4 regions of the Paenibacillus sp. F4 genome follow, and region 2 is predicted to be linked to each of the others. Evidence: predicted binding sites of a transcription regulator. Region 2 holds the regulator's gene; each other region holds the start of a gene.

Region 1 (3,212 bases), on a different contig from region 2:
TCCTGTTGGAACACTGTTGAAGTTGCTACGACATTCAGTGATGGGATATCTGCACGCCATCCTTGATCCGTTGCTTTACGCAGCCACTTAAAGTGCTGGGTGATCATCGAGTCAACCACACGCAGGAAGGCTTCGTAACTTGCAAAGAAACCATGGCGACCTGTTAATACATAACCTTCCAGCAATCCTTCAGCTTGGTGTTCGGATAATTGAGAATCAATTACGCGGCCATAGGATGATAAGAATTCATCATTAGGTTCAATAATTTGGTCCATCCATTGGCGTTTGGTTACTTCAAAAACAGGAGCCAAGCGATTAGACATCGTTTCATCCGGTCCGAAGATTCTGAAATTACGATTTTCTTCATTTAAAAGAACCACATCTTTAACGTATTTCCCTAAAACCGACATATCTTGCGCAATCACTTTACCAGGTACGGAATTATCCAGCGTATAGTTACGGAAATCCGGTAATTTCAAGTCTTTAATGAGGTTACCCGCATTCGCAGCAGGGTTCATTCCCATACGTTTATCGCCTGTAGGCAGAATTTCAGCAAGCTCAGAGTTTAAACGACCGTTTTCGTCGAACAATTCCTCTGGTCTATAGCTATTCAGCCATTCTAACAAAGCAGGTGCGTGCTGCATATTTTTTTGATCAACCGGAATTGGAACCTGATGGGCACGGAATGAATTTTCATTCGGCACGTTGTCCCATTCCTTCGGACCCGTCCAGCCTTTAGGTGAACGGAATACAATCATCGGCCAAGCCGGACGAGTAAGATCATTATTTTCACGCGCATTCTTTTGAATAGCTTCAATCTTCTCGATGGCCGTATCCAATACTTTCGCCATTTCTGGATGCATGTGATCCGGATTTTCACCTTCAACAAAGAACGGCTCCCAACCTAAACCTTTAAAGTATGAGGTCAATTCTTCTTTTGATTGACGAGACATAATCGTTGGATTACTAATCTTAAAGCCATTCAAGTGCAAGATTGGCAGCACTGCACCATCCGTGATGGGGTTGATAAATCGGTTAGAGAACCACGAAGCGGCTAATGGGCCAGTTTCAGCTTCGCCATCACCAATAACAACAGCCGAAATCAGATCAGGATTATCCAAAATGGCACCTACACCATGAGAAAGAGAGTAGCCTAATTCTCCACCTTCATGGATAGATCCAGGTGTTTCAGGAGCAGCATGTGAAGCAATACCGCCAGGGAAAGAGAATTGTTTGAACAATTTCTTCATGCCTGGGATATCTTGCGTAATTTGCGGATAGATTTCAGTGTAACTTCCATCCAGATAAGAATTTGAAACCATAACCTGGCCGCCGTGACCAGGACCTTCAATGTAAAGCATGCTCAAATCATATTTATTAATAACACGATTTAGATGTGCATAAATAAAGTTTTGACCCGGAATTGTGCCCCAGTGTCCAATAGGCTTAACCTTCACATCTGAATCTTTTAAAGGCTCTCTCAACAAAGGATTATCTTTTAAATAAAGCTGACCTACCGAAATGTAGTTCGTTGCACGCCAATATGCATCAAGTTTTTTCAAATATGTTTTAGATGAATAATCTGCTAACACGGGTGATAACGACATGGTGTCCACTCCCTAAGTAGTTTTGTTTGTAATTTATTTCCGGAAATTTCATCTACATGTCCATCATAACGCTACGCCAATTTAATTCAACCTTTTTCACAAGTGATACGGTCCAATTTTGTGAAATTTTGAACATACTATGAAATATAAATTAAAAAGACAGTAAAAAAGCTCTTACATTAATATATATAGAAGTATAAACCAATAAAATTTGTTATAAACGAAGCTATCGCAGGCTCCAACCCTTTTCTAAAAACCATAAAAAAAAGACTGGAGAATTCTCCAGTCTTATCATTAGTGAACCGATACAAAGGTATTAAATTTTAAATATTTGTAATGAAATCGCATATGAGAAAACTCAAATGGCGTACCGTTATCTAAAAAGAACACACCTTCCATAATACCTACAGGCTCATTTTCATTTAAATGTAGTAGCTTTTGATCATTCTCTTGAGACGGTTCTGCAAAAATGGATAAAAAAGATTTGGTGACGGCCAAGTTCCGCGAGTCTTCCAAATAATTAAAAATAGATCCCTCGATAATGGTCTGATTTAAATTCTGGACGATTTTAATGGGGATATAGCCTGTTTCAATCATAAAAGGATCATCATCAAATAGACGTAAGCGGACAATTTTGTAAACAAAATCATGAGTCTCCAAGAACAAATCACGCTGTAATTCTTCGGTTGGCGGAATGACCTCAAAACTTAATACTTTGATTTTAGGCTTTTTACCATGCATTTGAAAATTATCAGTGACCCCTAGATTAGAGCCTTCGTAGTTAAAGATAGATTCATTTCTTATGTATAATGGATTAATAAATGTCCCGGAACCTTGTTTTTTGAAAATAATTCCGACATTCTCCATTTTAGTCAGAGCACGTTTAATTGAACTACGACTAACCTGGTAAGTCTCACTAAGACTACGTTCATCTGGCAATCTCATATCTGCAAACTTTCCCGCAAAGATTTTCATCTTGAGATCGTCAATAATTTGCTTATAGACAAATTGTGTCATATAGTACTCCTCTTTCAGGTCTTCTATAACTCCATATAGTTTACCATAACTTGCCCATTTCATCTCGTGTTTGTTTCTGTATGCTGAGTGGACTTTCAACCGAATAGGAAGCGTCCTCGCTTTTACTTTACATCTCTATGCATAATACCATGATTACACATACATAACACCACGGAACGTATCTACAAAACAGCAGAAAATACAGCCCCCCCACCTTAATAACATCGGTAATAAGACCAAGCCTGTTTCGAACCTTGAGGGATGTTTGACTAGACCAGGCTAAAATCCTTGAATACATTGTTATTATTTATCTTGTTCATACGTTCACTAATAAGAATGGTGGGGGGGAGATCATATTGGCTATCCGCTACAGCGTCATCATTCCAACCTATAATCGAGTCCAGCAATTGTTGCTTACACTCGCTTCATTTGAGACACAAACCTATCCAAAGCAACTATTCGAAGTCATTGTAGCTGATGACGGTTCTACAGATGGAACGAAAGAAATGGTCGAAGGCTTCAAAGCATCCTATCCTCTTATCTATGTGTCACATCAGGAACAACGCGGTCGATCTGCCGTTCGAAATT
Region 2 (3,212 bases):
AGCAACTCGGTGTGAACACCGCTATTATCTGCGGCAGGTACGTTAGGTTGTCCCTCCACTTTTTGAAAAGGAACCCACACCATTATATTTTCATTCTGTGCATTTTTCCCTTGAACCACCCAATATACCTGATCCCACACAGACTTCCATGTTTGAGTCGTGCTAACCAGACCACCTGATTGCTTGGCCTTAATGATAGCGGCATTTTCCTCAGCCACCTGGTCTTGAGTAACATAGGAATAATACCAGAAAATGCTGACCAGGATCAGTATCACGGCCAAAATGGCGACCGCTATCCACTTTTTTTTATTTTTCAAACCCGTGCTTCCTCTCTAAGGGGATGTGACACCTGAATTAGCGCGACAGCAGCCCTTCAAAGGCGGCTTGTGCCTCATGTTTGATACGTTCCTCGTCCATAGTCAGGCATTCGCCGTTTTTCACAACCTGACGACCGTCTACCCATACGTGAACCACGTCTTTGGCGCTTGCTGAGTATACCGCATGGGAAATAAGATCTGTACGGGGCAAGAAATGTGCCTGATTCAGATCCAGCGCGATAAAGTCAGCCTTGTTGCCTGCTGCCAACGCTCCTACTTCTTTTAAACCAATTGACTTTGCACCGTATTCTGTTGCCAGACGCAGCGCTTCACTCGCAGGAACTGCCGTAGGGTCACCAGATACACCCTTGTGAATAAGTGCTGCCAGACGCATTTCCTCGAACATATCCAGGTTATTATTACTGGCAGGACCATCCGTTCCGAGAGAAACGGTAACCCCTGCACGCAGCAATTCAGGCACTCTTGCCACACCACTTGCCAGCTTCAAGTTGCTACCTGGGTTGTGCGAAACCGCTACACCACGTTCAGCCAGTAAAGCTATTTCTTCGTCGTTCAAATGAACGCCATGGGCAACGAGCGAAGGACGGGAGAAAAAGCCAAGCTTATCCAAGTGTGCAACTGGACGCAAACCGTAGTCGCGTACGTTTTGCTCCACTTCGGCGATCGTCTCAGACATGTGCGTATGCAGCGGCAAATCCAGATCATGCGCAGCTTGTACAAATTTTTCAATAAACGCAGGTGGACAGGTGTATGGCGCATGCGGTGACATCATCGTTGTAATACGCCCGTCTGCTTTACCATGCCAGTTACGCGCAAAGGTCACGGCCTCAGCCAGCTTGATTCGCTGTTCTTCCTCCGAACATAGTCCAATTGCTCCACGCATCAGACTTGCACGAATACCTGACTCTTCAGCTACACGAGCCACCTCATCCATATGATCGTACATGTCCAGGAAGGTCGTTGTTCCACCTTTCAGCATTTCCAGCACTGACAACGACGTACCCCAGTACACGTCCGTAGATGTAAACTTGGCTTCCATAGGCCACATTTTTTCCTGAAGCCATACTTGAAGTGCCAAGTCATCTCCATGCCCACGCAGCAGAGACATCGCCGCATGACCATGAGTATTAATCAGACCAGGTAAAAACAATAGCCCCTTACCATCGATCGCTTTCGTCTCTTCCTCACCCGAAGGCAAAGTCTCGCCAATGTAAGTAATGCGGCTATCTTCCACAATCATAAAGCCATGGATTACCCCAGCTTCTGATCCATTTACGGCAAAAGAGCCGTTTTTAATCATCCATTTATTCACTGTCATATTGTGTTTCTTCCTTTCCGTCCTCCAAATAATAAGCGAGGCTAAGCAAATCAGTTGTAAAGTCTGTGGCATGAATCCGAATGTTGGCCGGTGCCTTGAGAGTAGTCGGTGCAAAGTTCAGGATCGCTCCAATTCCGCTCTCAATAAGCCTGTCAGCCACGTGCTGTGCTTCAAAATCAGGTACGGTAATAATCCCGATTCGAATGTTTTTTTCTTTCACAGTCGCTTCCAGTTCATCCATCGGTTGCACGACCAATGTATTGATCTTGGTCCCTACCTTATCCGGAAACGCATCAAATACCGCTACAATCTTCATATTGTCTTTTAAATAAGCGTTATAATTCGAAAGGGCTTGACCCAGATTACCCGCTCCGACCAATACTACATTAATTTGCTGATCGATTTTCAGGATATGGCGTATTTTCTCAATTAGATAAGAAACATCATAACCTATACCCTTCCGACCAAAATCTCCAAAATAGGCGAGATCTTTACGGATTTGGGCCGGGTTCAAATCTAGCCTCTGTCCCAACTCTTGAGAAGAGACCGTAGCCACCTCCCGTTTGTGAAGTGCATTCAGATAACGTAAATATACGGGTAACCTCCGTACGACAGCCTCTGAAATTTTATCTGATTTCATACTTGCTCCCCCTAATTGTAACGAACATACTTAGTGTCCGTCCGTTATGCCTCGGTCTCCGGGGCAGATTGGAGCCATTCGGCGATGCGGGGCACCATTTGCTCCGATGGCATATGCTCCATTTTTGGTCCCGGTAACGAGTACAAAAAGTGCTTTCCGTAATAGGATTCGATCACACGCGTATCGTAAACGATAACGACCCCGTGGTCGCTCGCTGTACGAACCAACCGACCAAATCCCTGTTTGAAGCGAATGACCGCTTGTGGTACAGACAGCTTCATAAATGGATTCTTCTTCTGCTGCTGGAGCAGCTCGCTTTTTGCCTCCAGCAACGGGTGATTCGGCGGTTGAAACGGCAAGCGAACAATGGCCAGACAAGTCAGAGCCTTCCCCGGAATATCGACGCCTTCCCAGAAGCTGCTGGTTCCCAGCAATACAGAAGCTTTGGCTTCCTGAAAACGGCGGGTTAGCTTGCTGCGACTCCCACTGTCCACACCTTGTCCCAGCACAGTAATTTCGCTGGATGCTAAGGCCTCTTTGAGCGGCTCATACACTTGCCGGAGCATCCGATAGGAAGTAAACAGAACGAGCATTCTCCCCCGCGTCGCCTGAGCAGTCGCTCCTAGAGAGCTAACGAGCATATCTACAAAGTGTGCATCTCCTACACTGCCCTTCACGCTTGGGAAATCCCGTGGAATGACCAGCAACACCTGATCCCTGTAATTAAAGGGTGACGGGAGCTGCGAAGTCATCAGCCGCTCTTGATCTGCGGCCTCCTGCAAGCCGAGCTGATCGATCATGTACTGAAACGACTTATCTACCGATAAGGTAGCAGACGTCAGAATAATGCTTCTTTTTTTGTCAAAAAACATTTCTTTCAACTGGCGGCTCACATCGACGGGCACCGCATAAAATT
Region 3 (3,212 bases), on a different contig from region 2:
GCCGTACCTCACGGTACGATTCACGGGGTCATTACCGACAAGCAATCCGGTGAACCGATCCAAAAAGCGAAAGTGTTGGTGCTGGAGGATGCACGTATTGCTCCGGTAGAGACGAATGAGGCTGGAGAATTTACGCTGGACGTGCTGGAAGGAACATACACATTGTCCATTTCAGCTGAGAATTATTATAGCGACAGTGTATCCGTTACTGCTCCTCCGAACGGTAGTGTGGAAGCGAATGTCACGTTGAAACCTTTCATTGGGTTCCAAGGAGGCATTGCCTACGATGACGGGACAGGAGAAAATGCTAGAGCCTTTAACGCGGCAGGCAATTCATGGGCAGTCAGAATGACGCCTGAGTCGGAAGTAGCTCAAGTGACAGGAGCATCGCTTTTGTTCTGGAACTCTGCTTTCCCGAATCCGGGAGGAACGGCATTCCAATATTCTGTCTATGACGCCTCCGGTGCGGCAGGAGCACCTGGACGATTGTTGGCTGGTCCATTCGACGGGACTGCCGTACGGGATGAGACACAATGGACGACGGTGCAGCTCCCAGAGCCGGTGACGGTTCAAGGTGACTTCTACATCGTATATACACAGTCTGCTGTAGGCACACAGTCGCCGGGTCTTGCTACAGATGAAAGCAGTCCCAATGCGCTTCGAAGCTGGCAAGGTGTAAGCGGCACATGGAGCCAATCACCTGAGGAGGAAGGGAACTACATGATCCGGGCTATCGTCAGATATCCGGTGAATGCTCCAACGATTACGACTCCTACGAAGGCTACCTATACGCAGGAAGAGACGATTACCGTAACAGGAACTTCTCCGGCAGAAGGAGCCGATATTCAGCTCTTTAACGGTAAGGAGCTGGCTGGCACAACGAAAGTGAAGGATCGTCAGTTCAGTTTGTCGGTTGGTCTTCAGCCAGGTGCTAATCCGCTAAGTGTTCAAGCAGCGGTATACGGCAAATTAACGGATCGTTCCGAAACGGTAGTTGTGACGCTCGATCAGACTAAACCGGGCCTGATCCTGACTTCTCCTGATGAAGGAGCCCGTACGAACGCGGGTGTAGTTAGTGTTATCGGTACCGTGTACGACGAGTTCCTCACCGAATTGTCGATTAACGGTGAGCCCGCTGAATTTGGAAGTGATGGCAGCTTTAACAAGCGATTGCTTATCAACGAAGGCGAAAATCAAATTACGGTGACGGCCAAGGATCTTGCCGAAAACGAAACAACCGTTACGCGCTCGGTGTATGTCGATACAGCTCTACCGAAGCTTGAAAACATTAACCCTGCTGAGGATGTGCGTATTACTCCAGGGCAGTCGGTACGGGTATCCTTTGACAGTGCATCCGGTTTGGAGGCGTCCTTCCATGTGGAGCTGCCTTTCAACCTGTCCACTTTGGGCCGCAACGATATTCCATTAAATGAGACTTCATCAGGCCACTATGAAGGTACTTATTTCACTTCATCTTCTCTGAACCTGGAAGGCGGAGTCATCGTGATCCGGGTAAGGGATGCAGCGGGAAATGAAGTGGAGACGGAGGCGCCGGGAAGATTGTATGTAACCAATGGTGGAGGACAGAACCCTGATCCGAATCCACCTACATCCAATGAAAAGCCAGTAGCCATTATTCAGGCTAATGAATCAGCTAAGAAGAACAAAAATGTACAATTTAACGCCAAAGCTTCCCGTGATGTAGACGGTGAAATCGTCAGCTACAGCTGGAGTTTTGGCGATGGCGATACGGCAGTCGGTTCCAAGGTGAAGCATAAATTCACCACAGCTGGAACGTATACCGTGGAGCTAACGGTGACGGATAATGACGGCGCAATCGGTAAGACTGTGCATACGATCACGATCCGTTAACACCCAGTAGGAAATGGAATGCTTGTTTTAGAATATCAATGAAGGCCCACAGCAAGCCACGGTTTATAGAGGCTGCTGTGGGCCATTTTTAATTGTCGAACCGTTCAGGAAGCGATACAATGAGTAGAACTCTATAAAGTGAATCGTTTCACAATAATATTTTAGCAGGAGAGGATCATATGATTCATTTGCAAAAAGAAAGCGGACGTATCCGTCTTGTGCTGGATGCCTATTTTATGGGGGAAGATATCATTGTACTCATTTCAGGCGGTGATCAGCCCCATTTGGGAACGATTACAGCAGGGGCCAGACTAGAGCCGATTCAAACTGTGCAATTGCAAAATCACAAGGAGTTTTATATTACCGAAGAAATTGCAGTTCGCTTGCGAAAAGAGTTTGCAGGCAATTTTGCCATTTGCTGCGGGGCACATTTAGATCATGCAACCAAGGACGAAATCCGAGTGCTGACAGATATGGCTATACAACTGGGAAAAGAGCTCATTGGAGAACTCAAGCAAGCACGCTAGTAGCATACCTTTTTATGTGAACTCCCGAAAGAGCAGATTGCGATATGGGTACTTGCTAAAGGGATACTTAAAAAGCAATGCAAAGCCATCATCCTCAATTTGTACGGATTTCAGCGCAGAGGATGGAATCAAACTACGGATCATGACATGAACTGCACGCTGGTCTTGTCTGTTGATCGCTTTGGCTAAGGCAGAAGCAAAACATGGATTGCGTGCCAATTCGCGATACAGCGGAAAAACGGCTTTCGCGATGGCGCGATGAACTCTCGGCTCAAACGTAAACTGCACAGTCCCCGGTGGAATCGTCGTTCCATTCGTATAATAGAGCATCGGTGGCTGAGCTAAAAAGGAAATAAAGTAGCCGATGCCGTTCGTGCCTAAGCCTTGTTTGGCGGCAAATGGAGCTACTGAGCAGAGAAGGGATTTCATCCGATCCAAATTCGCCTGAACGACAGCTCGTGACCATTGAACTGCAAACGCACGTCGGGTTGCAATAGCTTTGTAAAAGGGTAGCATGGCAGCGGATATTTTCCTAAGTGTATCTGCATTTAAACGTTTGTGAGGCGAGCCCTTTCTGCGGGATGTTGCACGATATAACATAGCTCCGACCTCCTTGGCAGGATGCTCTCATGGAGCGCAATTGATCTGTAACAGGTAAAATACTGTATGCCCGGTTACCTCAAAAAGTGCTAATATCGCTAGGTTTCTTCTTTTTAACGTTCTAATTTAAAAAATTGAAATAAGTACTGTCCTGATTTGTAAGATTGTGGTACCCTTGAACTTATATATTTGCTATTTTTCGTATTGGAGTTG
Region 4 (3,212 bases), on a different contig from region 2:
GGCTTGAACCCAGCGCATTAAAAAATCGGCGGTCCATTCCATCCACACTCAATACGCCCATATTGCCATAAAAGCTGTAGGGGAGAATAGATTCCGGTCCGTCCATACGTATCAGCTCCTTGAACCGACCTGTAATGGTATCGACTGCCTCCTCCCAGCTAATACGTTCAAATTTTCCTTCTCCTTTGGGGCCTATACGTTTCAACGGATAGAGCACCCGATCAGGATCATATACCCGCTCCGTCATATTGCGAACTTTGTTACAAATAGCCCCTTTGGTAATAGGATGGTCCGGGTTCCCAGTCACCTTGACTATCTTTCCATTTTCCTTGTGAAGCAGGAGCCCACACGTATCCGGGCAATCTAACGGGCATACAGCTGGAAAAATACCGTCCTGCTGCTCCGTCATCCGCTGCCCCATTTGTAAGTCTTGTTGAAGCGTGGCCTCAGGAGGCGCGCTATTACGATGATCCATAGTGTTGATGCTCCTTTCCGTTACCGTTTCCAAAAATTACACTGATCTTATCATATCCACAGCTTTGGCCTATGGCAAGAGAAGGATTTTCCCACACAGCCGCTCTCCAAAATATTAAAAAAATCCGTCTGCTGCATAGAGCAAAACGGATTTTTTTTAGAATCATAATTTTTTTCGACATCCTGTTTCATCATATCTTACCGAGGGTAAAAGAGATCAAGGCATTATGGGACGAGAGCACACTCATCCTCCATGCCAAATCATGGACCACTCCCAAAAGAATCCGCCATGACAGATTTCGTTCCCCCGGGCCTGTCATGGCGGATTTGCTTTGTTCATTTCTGCTCAAAGTAACGTCATTAAGCATGATCACTTAACGGTTTTGATACAACCGAAGAAGTAGTTGGAGATTCATTCACTGGAAGTGCGTTGGTTTGAGGCTTTTTCAAATAGGCCAACCAGTAGGCTCCAGCCACAAACAGGCTACCTCCTACCAAATTCCCCAGCCAGACCGGAATGAAGTTCATAACATAATCAGCCCATGAAAAGTGGCCTGCAAAAATAGCCGCCGGAATGAGAAACATATTGGCAACAACGTGCTGAAATCCAATAGCGACAAAGGCCATTGTCGGGAACCAAATCCCCATGATTTTGCCACCGATAGAGTCTGTGCTATATGCCAGCCATACAGCCAGTGCTACGAGCCAGTTACATCCTATACCCGATATAAAAGACTGCAAAAAGCTTTCATGTAGCTTATGTCCTGCCATATCCACCACTTTGTCCAGGTAAGGGCCCGTTTCTGTCAAACCCAGCACATGCCCAAAGAAAAATGCAACGAATAACGCACCTGCAAAATTACTGAGCGTAATAATCGCCAAATTACGAAGCATGGCTCCTGTCTTAATCCGTCCTGCCCATCTCGCCAAAGGGACCGCCATCATATTGCCGGTCAGCAATTCTCCGCCGGCGATCAAAACTAATACCAGACCTACAGGGAACACCGCTGCTCCAATAAAGGTGGCAATGCTTCCCCATTCTTTAGGCGCACTTGCAATAACACGTATATCCAGCAAAAACCCGAGTGCAATAAATGCACCTGCCAAAAATCCCAGTACCACCGCCACAGTCCACGGGTTGTTCGCCTTGGCCACTCCTGTTTCCACCGTCTTTTCGGCAATTTGCCCCGGTTTATAGCTCGCCATATGTCCCCGCTCCTTTAATATCTTTTCACTAAAATATTCTTCTTTCATATTTTATTTAAAATCAGTGATTATGTTTGTGAAAAAAATCACTTTCTTAACTATAAAAAAAACAGCCCTTGGAAAAAGGACTGTCTTTCTGTATTATTACATCTACTGCGCTACTACGCGCTTTACATTTAATTGTATTCTTCCTTTTCAATTGCTCTCAAGAACCAAATAACTCCACCGAGGCCTACCAGCGCCACGACTACAAGAAAAAGGATATAAAACAAACCCATAAGCTACTTCCCCCCTGATCCTTATGCTACTCTATATTGTACTATAAGGATTCGTCCGTACGCCTCAGATTGTTGACAAACTTATGAACAATGTCACAGACAAACCGAATTATACAGTAACTGGGTTTCGTTCGGATATTGTAGGCAATGCTTGTAAACCTGCCGCGTTCAGGAAATTCCAAGGCTTGTTATAATGCGGCTGGAAGAAGAAATCGACAAAGGCCAACTGGTCAATGGTCATATGATTTTGAATGGCTACGGATAGCGTGTTAATGGATTGCGTCAAATCCACCTTCGACATAATTTGAGCCCCCAAAATTCTTCGTGTCTCCTGCTCATATACCACTTTCAGTAATACCTTTTCGGAGGTTGGCATAAATTCAGGCCGGTAGCTGTCCTCAATGGTTACAGCTTCTACAGTCATGCCTTCGTCCGTTGCCGCCGCTTCCGTCAAGCCTGTTCCTGCGATATTGTCTTCGTAAATTTTGATACCCGAAGTTCCTTGGGTTCCCATGTAGGCAATCGTTGGTTGTACCAGATTACGTGCTACCAGCGTACCCATACGAACTGCGTTGGTTGCCAAAGGGATATAAGCCGTTTTACCTGTCGGATTATAGCGGATTGCACAACTATCACCTGCTGCAAACACGTCCGGGCAGCTACTTTGCATATAGTTATCCACAATGATCGCACCGTTAGGCAACATATCTACCTGACCTTTGAGCAGATCCGTTTGAGGTCGGAAACCAATGCAGAGAATAACAAGCTCTGTCTCATATTCTCCTTTAGAGGTCACGACTTTACTCACCTTACCGTTCGTACCCTCAAAACGACTCACCGTCTCGCCAAGTACCAGCTTAATGCCATGTTCCTTCAGGGAACTTTCAATCCGGTCTGTATACTCATGGTCCAAATACTTATTCAATATACGATCAGCACTGTCGATCAGCGTTACGTTTTTACCGTTCATTTGGAAAGCTTCTACCAGTTCAACACCAATGTATCCAGCCCCGACGACTGTAATGTTCTGTACGTGCTGGGCTTTCTCAATGATATCATTGGAATGATTATAGTTTTTACAGAGCAAAATATGATCAAGTTCAATGCCCTCCAGCTTTGGAATAATGGGCCATGATCCTGTGGTCACAATTAATTTATCAAATGTGTCTGTAAATTCTTCACCTGTTTGGAGATTACGTGCATGCAGCGTCTTGCCTGCCGTATCCACACTCGTTACCTCATGAAGCATCTTGG

Evidence for each region. Region 2 encodes Rex, which represses fermentation and respiration genes when NADH is low (regulators of the CRP and FNR family bind a similar motif). Its sites were predicted from a motif close to TTGTGAAATATTTCACAA; they were not measured.
Region 1: a site for Rex is predicted at 1,726-1,743, ahead of C1T21_RS11810 (phosphoketolase family protein). Genes of this name have one in related genera too.
Region 3: a site for Rex is predicted at 2,009-2,026, ahead of lpdD (prenylated flavin chaperone LpdD). Genes of this name have one in related genera too.
Region 4: a site for Rex is predicted at 1,755-1,772, ahead of C1T21_RS04455 (formate/nitrite transporter family protein). Genes of this name have one in related genera too.

What each region holds. Positions count from the first base shown of each region.
Region 1 covers NZ_POVS01000011.1:56,998-60,209, reverse strand. The annotation lists gene C1T21_RS11810 (phosphoketolase family protein) at 1-1,607, opposite strand, end outside; gene C1T21_RS11805 (GntR family transcriptional regulator) at 1,902-2,624, opposite strand; gene C1T21_RS11800 (glycosyltransferase) at 2,981-3,212, shown strand, end outside.
Region 2 covers NZ_POVS01000013.1:290,782-293,993, reverse strand. The annotation lists gene C1T21_RS14610 (cell wall elongation regulator TseB-like domain-containing protein) at 1-317, opposite strand, end outside; gene C1T21_RS14605 (amidohydrolase) at 355-1,656, opposite strand; gene C1T21_RS14600 (redox-sensing transcriptional repressor Rex) at 1,643-2,296, opposite strand; gene dinG (ATP-dependent DNA helicase DinG) at 2,341-3,212, opposite strand, start outside.
Region 3 covers NZ_POVS01000017.1:161,085-164,296, forward strand. The annotation lists gene C1T21_RS19355 (S8 family serine peptidase) at 1-1,872, shown strand, start outside; gene lpdD (prenylated flavin chaperone LpdD) at 2,052-2,399, shown strand; gene C1T21_RS19365 (hypothetical protein) at 2,412-2,999, opposite strand.
Region 4 covers NZ_POVS01000006.1:419,897-423,108, reverse strand. The annotation lists gene C1T21_RS04465 (molybdopterin-containing oxidoreductase family protein) at 1-475, opposite strand, end outside; gene C1T21_RS04455 (formate/nitrite transporter family protein) at 835-1,680, opposite strand; gene C1T21_RS04450 (FAD-dependent oxidoreductase) at 2,068-3,212, opposite strand, start outside.